3 regions of the Nonomuraea sp. NPDC046570 genome follow, and region 1 is predicted to be linked to each of the others. Evidence: riboswitches for the same ligand, from Rfam matches in the RefSeq annotation. Region 1 holds a riboswitch; each other region holds the start of a gene.
What was found. Region 1 has a riboswitch for cobalamin ahead of ABZ911_RS18810 (ABC transporter substrate-binding protein). Riboswitches for the same ligand answer to the same signal wherever they lie in the genome.
Positions count from the first base shown of each region.

Region 2: it holds a riboswitch for cobalamin, as region 1 does, so the genes downstream of both, ABZ911_RS07170 (CbtB-domain containing protein) here and ABZ911_RS18810 (ABC transporter substrate-binding protein) in region 1, are expected to answer to the same signal.
Region 3: it holds a riboswitch for cobalamin, as region 1 does, so the genes downstream of both, cobN (cobaltochelatase subunit CobN) here and ABZ911_RS18810 (ABC transporter substrate-binding protein) in region 1, are expected to answer to the same signal.

Region 1 is NZ_JBEYZF010000010.1:212,278-216,368, reverse strand. It holds gene ABZ911_RS18815 (iron ABC transporter permease) at 1-969, opposite strand, end outside; gene ABZ911_RS18810 (ABC transporter substrate-binding protein) at 966-1,943, opposite strand; cobalamin riboswitch at 2,122-2,248, opposite strand; gene ABZ911_RS18805 (hypothetical protein) at 2,398-2,538, shown strand; gene ABZ911_RS18800 (hypothetical protein) at 2,596-4,038, opposite strand.
Region 2 is NZ_JBEYZF010000003.1:234,139-238,229, reverse strand. It holds gene ABZ911_RS07175 (protein kinase) at 1-1,725, shown strand, start outside; adenosylcobalamin (AdoCbl) riboswitch at 1,909-2,057, shown strand; gene ABZ911_RS07170 (CbtB-domain containing protein) at 2,061-2,249, shown strand; gene ABZ911_RS07165 (CbtA family protein) at 2,259-3,095, shown strand; gene ABZ911_RS07160 (histidine phosphatase family protein) at 3,101-3,751, shown strand; gene ABZ911_RS07155 (VWA domain-containing protein) at 3,751-4,091, shown strand, end outside.
Region 3 is NZ_JBEYZF010000003.1:224,850-228,940, forward strand. It holds gene ABZ911_RS07130 (precorrin-8X methylmutase) at 1-431, opposite strand, end outside; gene cobG (precorrin-3B synthase) at 428-1,747, opposite strand; cobalamin riboswitch at 1,777-1,964, shown strand; gene cobN (cobaltochelatase subunit CobN) at 2,015-4,091, shown strand, end outside.

The DNA.
Region 1 (4,091 bases):
GCCGATCGGAATCTCCTCGGGAGCGATCACGCTGCGGGCGGCGAGATCGGCGGCGATCAGGAAGGCCGCCCCCAGCAGGGCGACGGCGGGCAGCGCGCGGCGGTGGTCGGCGCCGACCAGCAGGCGTACCACGTGCGGCAGCATCAGCCCCACGAACCCGATCGACCCGCTGACCGCGACGATCGCGCCGATCATCAGGGCGACCAGCACGAACACCGCGCCGCGGAAGCGGTGCACGTTCAGGCCCAGCGCGGCGGCGGCCTCCTCGCCGGCCAGCAGCAGGTTGAGCGGACGGCTGACGCCGAGCAGCACCCCGGTCCCGAGCAGTACCGCCGCGGCGGGGATCCACAGCAGGTCCCAGGTGGTTCCGGCCAGCCCGCCCAGCATCCAGCGCAGGGCCGCGTCGGCCTTGTGCGGGTCGTTGGAGGTGATGATGAGGTAGCTGGCGACCGCCGAGAGCACCTCGGCGGTGGCGACTCCGGCCAGCACCAGCCGTACCGTGGTCATCCGCCCGCCGGAGCGGGCCAGCGAGTAGACCAGCACGAGCGCCGCGAAGGCGCCGACGAACGCGGCCAGCGGCAGCGAGAACGCCCCGAGCAGCGAGACGTTCAGCACCATCACGACGACCGCGCCGACCGTCGCCCCAGACGACACCCCCAGCAGCATCGGGTCGGCCAGCGGGTTGCGCACCAGCGCCTGCAGCGCCATCCCGCACACCGACAGCCCCGCCCCCACCACCCCGCACAGCAGGATCCGGGGCACCCGGACATCCATCACGATCGTCTCCCGAACCGGCGCCCAACTCGGCTCGACCAGCGGCGGATACACCCGATGCAGCAGAATGCCCCACACCTCCCCGAACGGCAGCCGCACCGACCCAACCGCGACCCCCGCCGTCCCCGCCACGACCACCGCGACGGACAACACCACCAGAACCAGCGTGTACGGCACGCGCCCGCGTTCGGTCACGCGAAAAGATCCGGATGCAACTGGCGGGCCAGCGCCTCCACCCCGGAAGGCACCCGCACGCCCAGCACCGCCGACGACAGCGGCAACACCGCGAACCGCTGGTTCTTGATCGCGGGCACGTCCTTGAGCGCCGGATTGCCGAGCAGGAACTTTTTCTTCGCCTCCACCGACTGGTCGCCGTAGTCGTAGATGACGATCATCTCGGGCGCCCGCTCCGCGACCTGCTCGAACGAGACGTTCCCCCAGGCCTTGCCGAGGTCGCCGAACAGGTTCGTCCCCCCGGCCAGCTTGATCATCTCGTTGCCGATGCCCGCACCGCCCGCCGTGAAGGCCGTCTTGTCGCCGCTGTCGTACACGAACACCTTGACCGGCTCGACCCGCCCGATCTTGGCCTTGACCCCGTCCAGCACCCCCCGCATCGCGACCACCTGCCGCTCCGCCCGGTCGGACACCCCGAAGATCCTGCCGACCGCCCGAACCTCCTCCTCGACCTGGGCCGCCGTCACCGGCCCCGCCGGGCACTCCTCACCGTTCACCCGCGAGGTGATCCCGGCCTCCGCCAGTACGGCCCGGCCGCGCCCCTCCTTCTCGTCGAAGGCGCTGTCGAACCCGCCGTACACGAAGTCCGGCTCCACCGACAGCAGCGCCTCGTACGAGGGGTACTGCTCGGCGAGGACCTTGATCCCCTTGTAGGCGTTCTCGTACTCGGGCAGGATCCGGTCGTCGAGGTAGGCCGTGGCCACCATCGACTTCTCCAGCCCGAGCGCGAGCATGATCTCGGTGACGTGCTGGTTGAGCGTGACCGCCCGCTGCGGCGGCCGCTGGTAGGTGGTCGTCACGCCGCAGTTGGTCATGGTGAGGGGGAAGCCCGCGGCGGACGGCGCGGTGGGCTGAGTGGTGGTGTGAGCGCTGGTTCCGCAGCCCGTCGCCAGCAGGACGGACAGGAGGAACGCGAGCGAGCGTCGGCTCGTCATGAACGGGTCCTTTCACTCACGGGTCGCACCCGATGAGCGGGAGGGGCAAGGAGCCGGATCATCACAAGAGGGTCGCGACGCGGGCAGCCCGAAGGACCGCACACCGATGAGCGGCATGGCGACCACCGTTCCTCTCTTGGGGAGATCCGCCCCAATTTCTCTGAGGAGGCGACCGCGTGAGTCTCCTGGCTCTCGGGTCAAAGCTCCCTCCGGCCTTCCCACCCGCACCCGGGCAGTGGCTTCATCGGAGTTCGCTCACCGATCACAGTGGCGGGACCGCGCCGGATTCACACCGACTTCCTCGTCCGCCGTCGCCTACGCCGCCCATGGTCGCACACCCACATCAAGGACCACTGCGTGGGCGTTTCGCGGTGCCCCGGCACGCGTTCATCCCGGAAGTGGCCCTGGGTGCTGGAGATCGGCACGGGCACGCGGCCGCGGCTGCCCCGGGCGGGTGCCCTACGACCGAGCCCACGTCACGTGCGGCATCCGGGCCGTGCCGTACGGCTGGGCCTGGCGGGACAGGTTCGGGATGACGGTCACGCCGGAGGGGCGGCAGGTGTGGCTGGATTCTCCGGGGCGGGTCGTCGGGTGACGTTTCCCTGAAAGTGGGTGCCCCCGCCGTGGCGGCGGGGGCACGGGCGTGCCACGACTACTTGGGCAGGCACTTCACGGTGTAGGAGATCTCCTTCACCGGCTTGTTGTGGTTGAGCACCTCGAAGCGGGCGATGCCGCTGGTGGCCACCAGGTGCGTGCCTCCCACGATCTTGGTCGTCCCAGCACCGAGGGCCCTCTTGCTCGCGAAGGTGCGTCCGGCCACCAGCCAGCGGTACTCCACCTCCCCGGCGCGGTCCAGGGTCAGTGTCACGTCCACCGCGACCCGCGGCGACTCGTCGCAGTCAGGGTCGGGGTAGCTGACGAGGTGGTCGATCTTGCCGAGGGCCACGGTCACGGGCGGGGACTCGGTCAGGCACTTGAGTACGAACGTCCGCTCGACGGGCTCGCGGGAGCCGCCCTCCACCATGAGGCCGAGGGTGTGAGTGCCGGACTGCTGGTCATTCAGAGAGAACCTGCCGAACACGTACCTGGAGCGAGCACTGCCGCTCTCGGTGAAGTCGATCCGCTCCTCCTGCCACGGCGAGCCGTTCAGAATCCACCGGTACGTGACGGTGGTGGCCGGCCCGGCGGGCAACTGGATGGTGCCCCACGCGTTGTACTCGATGGGAGCCGTGCAGGTGCCCTCGTAGTCGCCGGGAGTCAGGTAGGGGATGGCGGCCACGGGCTTCGCCGGCGGCGGGTCCGTCGGGCCCGGGGTGGGGGTACCTGTGGAGCTGGGGGTGGGAGTGGGGGTGGGTGTGCTGGTGCAGGTCACCTGGTAGGTGGCGCGGCCCGAGTCGTGCCCCCGTGTCACCCGGATGGCCTTCCAGCCGCCAGTGGTGCTGCCAACGCTGAGCGGCAAGACGACCTGCTTGAGGCGGGGGCCTCCGGCGGGGAAGTCCAGGTACTCGACGGGCCCGTCGCCCTGGGCGCTGTCCACCCACCGGTAGGCCACGCGGGCCGGGGTCCTGGACACCTGGATGGTGCCGGTGAAGCGCACGGTCGTGGGGCAGGCACCGCTGTAGGCCGGGGGAGTGACGTCCACGTCCGCGGCGGCCACGAGCGGCTTGGTGGCGTGGGCGGGAAGCCGGTGCGCGGCGTCGTACACCTTGGCCGGGCTCGCGCAGACGACGCTGAAGTGCGCCTTGCGCGACAGGCCCTTGCGGCCGAGGATCTCGACGGCCTGCCAGCCCTTCACCGACTCCTCGAAGGTCTGCCGGTCGCGGACGGTGACCTTGCGGCTCCCGCCGACGGTGAAGCTCTTGATCGATCCCTTGGTGCCGTCACCGCGTACCCAGCGATAGCGGACCGTGCCCTTGCCCTTGGCCGACACGGTCGCGGAGAAGCCCACTGTGGTGGGGCAGTCGCCGGAGTCCGCGGTGGAAGAGGCCTTGACCTTGGCGACCGCCACCTTGACGGCGGGCGCGGCGACGGCCGGGGGAGTAACCAGCAGCCCACTGAGCAAGATGGTGCTCAGCAGTAACGCTGTCCTCTTCATGTAGATATGCCTTTCTCGGAAAGAATGACACAGGCTACTCAGCGTCACTGGTG
Region 2 (4,091 bases), on a different contig from region 1:
GAGCTGGAGATGGCTCGCCGTACCACGCCCGCCTTCACGGCCAGGGTCGTCGAGGCCGACCTGGAGAGCTCCCCGCCGTACATCGTCAGCGAGTACATCGACGGCCCGAGCCTGCGTGAGCTGGTCGCCGACCGGGGTCCGCTGCACCCGGACGCGGTGCACCGGCTGGCGACCGGGCTGGCGACCGGCCTCGCCGCCATCCACCAGGCGGGCATCGTGCACCGCGACGTCAAGCCGGACAACGTGCTGATGGGCCCCGACGGCCCGCGCCTGATCGACTTCGGCATCGCGCGCCTGCCGGACGGCACGATGACCTCGACCGGCGAGCTGGTCGGCACACCGCTGTACATGGCGCCGGAGGTGTTCGAGGGGGAGCGGGCGAGCGCGGCGGCCGACGTGTTCGCGTGGGGTGCCGTGGTCGCCTACGCGGCACGCGGCAGGCACGTGTTCGAGGGTGGCGAGATGGCCGCCGTGATGCGGCGGATCGTCACGGACGAGCCCGACCTCGGGTTCATCCCCGACAGCATCCGGCCGGTCGTGGCCGCGGCACTGGCCAAGCGGCCCGCCGACCGGCCCGGCTCGACGGACATCCTGCTCCGGCTGGTCGGCGGCGCCCCGGCCGGGGCCGACACGGAGGCGGTGCGCAGGAGCAGGGCCCGCCGCCACTACCGGACGGCGGCCGTCGTGGCCGCGGCCCTGCTGGCCACCGCCACCGCGCTGGCCTTCGTCCGGTACGGCGACGCGTCTTTCACCACCTCGGACAAACCCGTCACGACCATCACCACACCCCCGGCGGACGACGGGGGCTCCTCACCGCCCGACTCCGGCAACGACGGCACCCACGCCCCGGCCGCACCCGGCGACGGTTCCACCACCGACCCCGCCGCGCCCGGCGACGGCGCCACCACCGATCCCGCCCCGCCGGGCGACGGCGGCACCGCCGACCCCGGCCAGCCCCCGCAGACCGACTCCCCGCCCGCGGTCAGCGACGGCGACACCCGCGCCTACTACGACGTGACCCCCGAGGAACACGGTCGGCAGGTCAAGGAGTTACGCGCCGCCGGGTTCCGCCTGCTCTCCCTCTCCATCACCGACCGCGGGTACACCGCCCTGTGGCGGGAGGCGCCCGGCCCGCCGTACGTGACCGCCCACGGCCTGTCCGGATCCGCCTACCAGGACTTCTTCGACCAGTGGTCGGCCAAGGGCTACGCGGAGACGATCGCCGTCGCGCACGACGGGGACACGGGCCCGGTGTTCGCCTCCGTCATGGAGAAGAGCGGCGGCGCCTTCATGGCCTACCACGGCCAGACCCCGAGCCAGCTCAGCTCCCGCAACGCGCAGGCGCGCGGCGACGGCCTCATCCCGGCCTGGATCACCGCCCACGGCACCGAGGACGAGGTGCTGTTCAACGCCGCCTGGATCGCCAACCCCGAGGGCGCCGCGTGGAGCGTGACCACGGGCCAGAGCGCGCAGGAGTTCCAGGCCGAGTTCGACAAGCGCGCCCGCGACTTCCTCCGGCCGGAGGTGACGATCGCGCCGGACGGCACGTACACCGCGATCTGGAAGAAGTCGCGCACCGACTGGTACTGCTACAGCGGCATGACCACCGCCCGGCATGTGGCGAAACTGCGGGAGATGACGGCCAAGGGCTACCGGCTGACCAGGCTGGTCGCCTCACAGGTCGGCTCGGAGGTCCAGTACTCCATGCTCCTGCTCAAGGACTAGCGGCGGCACCCGCGGTGCCGAACGGGGTATCTCCACAGACCGTCCTCGCCGCGCCTGGCCACGTCGACCGGGGAGCGGGTCATGACCTGTTGATCGCAACACAGCGGCGGCGCAGGGAAAACGGTGTCGTTCAAGGTGCGGCACCCCCGCTCGCGTGTTGACGGAAGAGGGATGAAAGGATACGTTCCGGTAGATTTCGCGGTGGCCGAAGGGAAATCCGGTGAGATGCCGGTGCGGTCGCGCCACTGTAGTCGGGACGTACGAGCCCGCGAGCCAGGTCACTTGGCCGCCGCGACCTCACCTGTCGGGACGCGTCATCCCTGAGGAGGCTTGCCGTGAGTGATCTGTCCACTCCTTCCGTCGTTCCCCTTCCCCGCCTGCGCCCGTGGTTGCTGGCCGTGCCCGTGTTCCTGCTGATCGCCTACCTGGTCCTGATGGACAACGGGGCGATCTCGCAGACCGGTACCTACCTCCACGAACTCATGCACGACGGGCGTCACCTGCTCGGCGTGCCCTGCCACTAAGGGGCTGTCGTGGTACGCACCCTGCTGGTCAGGGGGCTGCTCCTCGGCCTGCTGGCGGGCCTGGTCGCGGGCGCGTTCGCGTTCGTGGTCGGCGAGCCGCACGTCGAGAGCGCCATCGCCATCGAAGAAGCCGCCTCGGCTGAAGCCGCATCCGGTGTCGCGGCCAACGCCGCGTCCGGGGCTGAGGCCGGAGCCGCACACGAGCATGAGGGCGGTACGGCCGAGGCCGCCCGAGGGCATGATCACGGCGAGGAGGCCGTGGTCAGCCGCCCCGGGCAGAAGGCGGGGCTGTTCCTCGCCACAGGTCTCTACGGCCTGTCCGTCGGCGGTGTCTTCGCGCTCGTGTACGCCGGGCTGCGCGGGCGCGTCGGACCCCGTTCCGAGGGCGGCCTCGCCCTGGCCGCCGCCGCGACGGCGTTCCTGGCCATCGTCCTCGTTCCCTTCCTGAAATATCCCGCCAACCCACCGGCCGTGGGCGATCCGGACACGATCGGCGACCGTACCCTCCTGTACGTCGTCATGGTCCTGGTCGGCCTGGCCGCGACCGCCGTCTCGGCGGCGAGCACCCGCCGCGTGTCCCGGGCCGCCGGCCCGTGGGCCCGGTGGGGGGTGGCCGCCGGGACGTTCCTGATCCCGGTGATCGTCGCGTGGCTCCTGCTGCCGAGGATCGACGAGGTTCCCGAGGGCTTTCCCGGGTCGCTGATCTGGGAATTCAGGCTCGCCTCGCTGGGCACCCAGCTTGTGTTCTGGGCGTCGTTCGGGGTGCTGTTCGGGCTGGCCTGCGACCGCGCCGCGCGCCATACCATCCCCGCGCCGGCGGGCGAACCCCTGTCCGCCCCGAGCTGAGCCGGGTGCTGTTCGTCCGGCACGCGACCACCCTGGCCATGCGCGAGCCCCGCTTTCCTTCCGGCCTGCCCGCAGGATGCGCGCCTGCCTCGGAAGACGCGGACTCTTCGAGCCTGGCCAGGGTGATCCGGCTGGCGGTCGAACCGGGGACCAGGGCGTTCGTGTCCCCGGCCCCGGCCGCCGCGCAGACGGCCGCCGCGCTCGGCCTCGTGCCGGTCGTGGTGACCGCCCTGGCCGAAGCCGATCTCGGCAGGTGGGGCGGCCTGCCGTACAGGACGGTCGCGGCCGAGGAGCCCGAAGGGCTCGCCCGCTGGCTCGCCGACCCGGACGCCGCCCCGCACGGCGGCGAGACCCTCGCCGAGCTGACGGCCAGGGTCGCCCGCTGGCTTGACTCGACACACCCGCACACACCCGCACACACCGGCGCCGCACCGAACGGGGAGGGAGCTGCGACGCCGGGCGTGGATGGCGCGGCGGGCGGTGGGCGGGTGGTCGTCGTGTGTGACGCCGGGGTGATCAGGGCCGCCCTAGGACATGTGCTGGGGATCGAACCCGGGCGGGCGGGGTTGATCGATCTCGCCCCGCTGTCCACCACCGAACTGACCGCCGCCCGGGAGGGCTGGCGGGTCGCCCATGTCAACCGGAAGGTCCCGTAGTGATCGTCACCTACCCGTTCAGCGCCGTCGTCGGGCTCGACGACCTCAAACTGGCGCTGGTGCTCAACGCCGTCTCCCCAAGGGTGGGCGGCGTGCTGGTGCGCGGGGAGAAGGGTACGGCCAAGTCCACCATCGTCCGCGCCCTCGCCGCCCAGCTCCCCCCGGTCGACGTGGTGACGGGCTGCCGCTTCGCCTGCGACCCCGCGACCCCCGACCCGGGCTGCCCCGACGGCCCCCACGAGCGGGGCCCGCACGACGGGATCGGCGGGGGCGCGGTGACGTGGCGAGCGGCGGCCCTGGTGGAACTGCCGGTCGGGGCGGCCGAGGACAGGCTGGTCGG
Region 3 (4,091 bases), on a different contig from region 1:
AGCAGCCGGAACAGCGCGGTCGGGGCGTTGCCCACGGCGACCACCGCGCCGTCCAGCCGGTCGCCCCACAGTTCCAGGGCGGCGGCGCTGCGCGTGGTGCCGAGCCGTTCGGCCAGCTCCGGCACGCCGGGGTCGCCGAGCGTGCAGAGCACGTCGTTGGCGGCGGGCAGCCGGGCCCTGGTCACGCCGGAGGCGACCATCATCGCGTCGCACAGCACCGGAGCCCCCCGGCGCAGGGCTGCCCGCGCCGCCGCCACCACGCCCGGCGACCAGTCCAGGTCGTCGACCAGGTCGGTCATGCCGCAGGCGTGCACCATCCTGACCGCCACCTGGGCCACGTCGGGCGGCAGGCGGGTGAGGTCGGTCTCGGCCCTGATCGTGGCGAAGGACTGCCGGTAGATCTCGGCGCCCTCGCGGATGTACTCGCTCACGTTCCCCCTCTGACGGCCGCCACCACGGCGCCCGCCTCCTTCATGTCTCCGGTGGTACGGCGGGCCCCGCCGACCTCGACACGGTAGCCCTCGGGTGTGGCCACCACCTCGACCACCCGTCCTCCGGGCCTCCCGCACCGCCGCTCACACCCGACCCAGTGCACGGGCAGCACCCGCTCCACCTCCTGGGCGTGGGCCGCTTCCTGGGCATGCCGTGCCGTCTCCTGCTCCGTGGCCCAGCTCGCCGCGTCCGCCTGGACGTCCGCCAGGGACTTGGCGCAGCCGGGACTGCCGGTGCACGCGGTGAGGCCCGCCCAGGGGGACGCGGGGTCGGCGACGAGGCCCGCCGCGACGAGCGCCTCGATCTGGTGGGCGGCCTGGGCGGGAGTGAGACCGGGCACGATGGCGGTGCGCCAGGGCGTCAGCCGTACCGGCGCCTCGCCGTCCGGAGTGCGGGCGGCGGTGGCGAGGGCTCGCGCCTGGGCTGCCGAGAGGCGTCCGAGCGGCACCACGACCTCCAGCGCCACCCGCCCATCCCGCTGCCGTCGCACGCCTGGTGCCCCGACCCCGCCAACCGCTTCCGCAGCGGTCGGGTCGGTGGCGTGCGGGTTGGTGGCGTGCGGGGCGAGTCGGGCGGCGAGCCGGGTGGGGCCGTCTGTCAGCTCGCGGATGCGCCATGCCGCCGAGTTCTGGGCCGCGCGTTCGTCCAGGAACGCCTCGGCGGCGGCGACCATCAGGGTCACGGCCCGCGCGCCCGGCTCCGCCGCGAGCCCCACATCGGCCCCGGCCAGCAGCACCTGCCCGGCCCCGACGCCTCCCGCCCGGTCATCAGGCGCCCGCCAGGTGAGTGTCACGTCCGCGCCCAGGCCGACCACATCCCCCGTCCCGTCGTCCAGCGCGAACAGGAAGCGCCCAGGCAGCTCGGCGAGTCTGGGGCGGGCGCGGATCGCCAGGTCCAGGGCGGTCACCAGCGGCTGGACGTCGGTCACGCTCGAAGGGCCGTACACCGGTGAGGCCACGATGTTGCGGACGCGTTCGTGTGTCGCCGACGGCAGCAGGCCGATGGCCGCCATCCGGGCCGCGAACGCCGCGGGGTCGCGCAACCCCCGCACCTGGACGTTCGCCCGCGACGTCAGCTCGATCACCCCCGACCCGAGGAAGTCCGCGCAGGAGGCCAGCTCGTCGAGCTGCGTGGCGGAGACGGCGCCGCCCGGAAGGCGGACACGGGCCAGCGCCCCGTCGGCGGCGGTGTGCACCTGGAGCGCCCCCGGACAGGCATCAGGGCGTACACGTCCGGAAAAGTCGGCTTTGGACACGCTGAGGATGTTAACGCCAGTTTCTTGCATTGAATCCTGCTGCCGTAGTCTCATCATCAGGCGACGGCATGAAGGAAGCCGGTGAGAAACCGGCGCGGTCCCGCCACTGTAACCGGGGAGCGACCCCCGCCACAGGCCACGGCCCGGAAACGGGCTGGAAGGTCAGGGGTGAGCGTCGATCCGGGAGCCAGGAGACTTCTGCCGTCGTGACATCCACGACCGGGGCGAGGACCCCGAGGGAGGAACCCCGTGCGCTCTACGAGCAATGTGGTCCTGCTGCTGTCCACTTCCGACACCGACCTGCTGAGCGCCCGCGCGAGCGGCGCGGCCTACCGGCTGGGCAACCCGGCCAGGCTGACGGCCGAGGACCTGCCCGCCCTGCTCGACGGGGTGGATCTGGTCGTGGTGCGCCTGCTGGGCGGCCGCCGCGCCTGGGAGGAGGGCCTGGACCACCTGCTGTCCGGCCCGCGCCCGGTGGTGATCCTGGGCGGCGAGCAGGCGCCCGACGCCGAGCTGATGGAGCTGTCCACGGTCAGCGCGGGCACCTGCGCCGACGCGCACGCCTACCTGGCCTACGGCGGCCCGGCCAACCTGGCCGAGCTGCACGCCTTCCTGAGCGACACCGCGCTGCTCACCGGCCACGGCTTCGCCGCCCCGGAACCCACCCCGACCTGGGGCCCGCTGGACCGCCAGCCGCGCACCCAGGAGGGCCCCACGGTCGGCGTGCTCTACTACCGCGCGCACCACATGGCGGGCAACACCGCCTTCGTGGAGACGCTCTGCGCGGCGATCGAGGACGCGGGCGGGCAGGCCCTGCCGATCTTCTGCTCCTCCCTGCGTACGGCGGAGCCCGCCCTGCTGGAGACGCTGCGCGCGGCCGACGCCCTGGTCGTCACCGTGCTCGCGGCCGGCGGCTCCCGCCCGGCCACCGCGGGCGCGGGCGGCGACGACGAGGCGTGGGACGTGGGCGCGCTGGCCGGGCTGGACGTGCCGATCCTGCAGGGCCTCTGCCTGACCACGAGCCGCCAGGCGTGGGAGGAGAACGACGACGGCCTGTCCCCGCTGGACGCCGCCTCCCAGGTGGCGATCCCCGAGTTCGACGGCCGCATCATCACCGTCCCGTTCTCCTTCAAGGAGATCGACGAGGACGGCCTGACCGTGTACGCCGCCGACCCCGAGCGGGCGGCCCGGGTGGCGGGCACCGCCGTACGGCACGGCCTGCTCAGGCACGTCCCGAACGCGGACAAGAAGCTCGTCGTGATGCTCTCGGCGTACCCGACGAAGCACTCCAGGGTCGGCAACGCGGTCGGCCTGGACACCCCCGCCAGCACGGTGCGGCTGCTGGCCCGGCTCCAGAAGGCCGGGTACGACCTGGGCGAGGGCTTCCCCGGCGTGGCCGACCAGGACGGCGACGCGCTGATCCACGCGCTCATCGCGGCCGGCGGCCAGGACCAGAACTGGCTCACCGAGGAGCAGCTCGCCGGCAACCCGGTGCGCATCTCGGCGGCCTCCTACGAACGCTGGTACCGCACCCTCCCGGCCGATCTGCGCGAGGGGATGGAACGCCACTGGGGCCCGCCTCCGGGCGAGCTGTTCGTGCACGAGGGCGACATCGTGCTGGCCGCGCTGCGGGCGGGCAACGTGGTGGTGATGGTGCAGCCGCCGCGCGGCTTCGGCGAGAACCCGATCGCCATCTACCACGACCCGGACCTGCCGCCCAGCCACCACTACCTGGCCGCCTACCGCTGGCTGGCGGGCGAGTTCGGCGCGCACGCGATGGTGCACGTCGGCAAGCACGGCAACCTGGAGTGGCTGCCGGGCAAGTCGGCGGGCCTGTCGGCCTCGTGCGGGCCGGACGCGGCGCTGGGGGATCTGCCGCTGGTGTACCCGTTCCTGGTGAACGATCCGGGTGAGGGGACGCAGGCGAAGCGGCGGGCGCATGCCGTACTCGTGGATCACATGGTGCCGCCGATGGCCCGCGCCGAGACCTACGGGGACATCGCCCGGCTGGAGCAGTTGCTGGACGAGCACGCCTCGATCGCGGCGATGGACCCGGCCAAGCTGCCGGCGATCAGGGCGCAGATCTGGACGCTGATCCAGGCCGCGCGGCTGGACCACGATCTGGGGCTGGCCGACCGGCCGCACGACACCGAGTTCGACGACTTCCTGCTGCACGTGGACGGCTGGCTGTGCGAGGTGAAGGACGCGCAGATCCGGGACGGCCTGCACGTGCTGGGCGAGGCTCCGGCGGGCAAGGTCCGGGTGGACCTGGTGCTGGCGATGCTGCGCGCCCGGCAGATGTGGGCGGGCGCGCAGACGCTGCCGGGCCTGCGCGAGGCGCTGG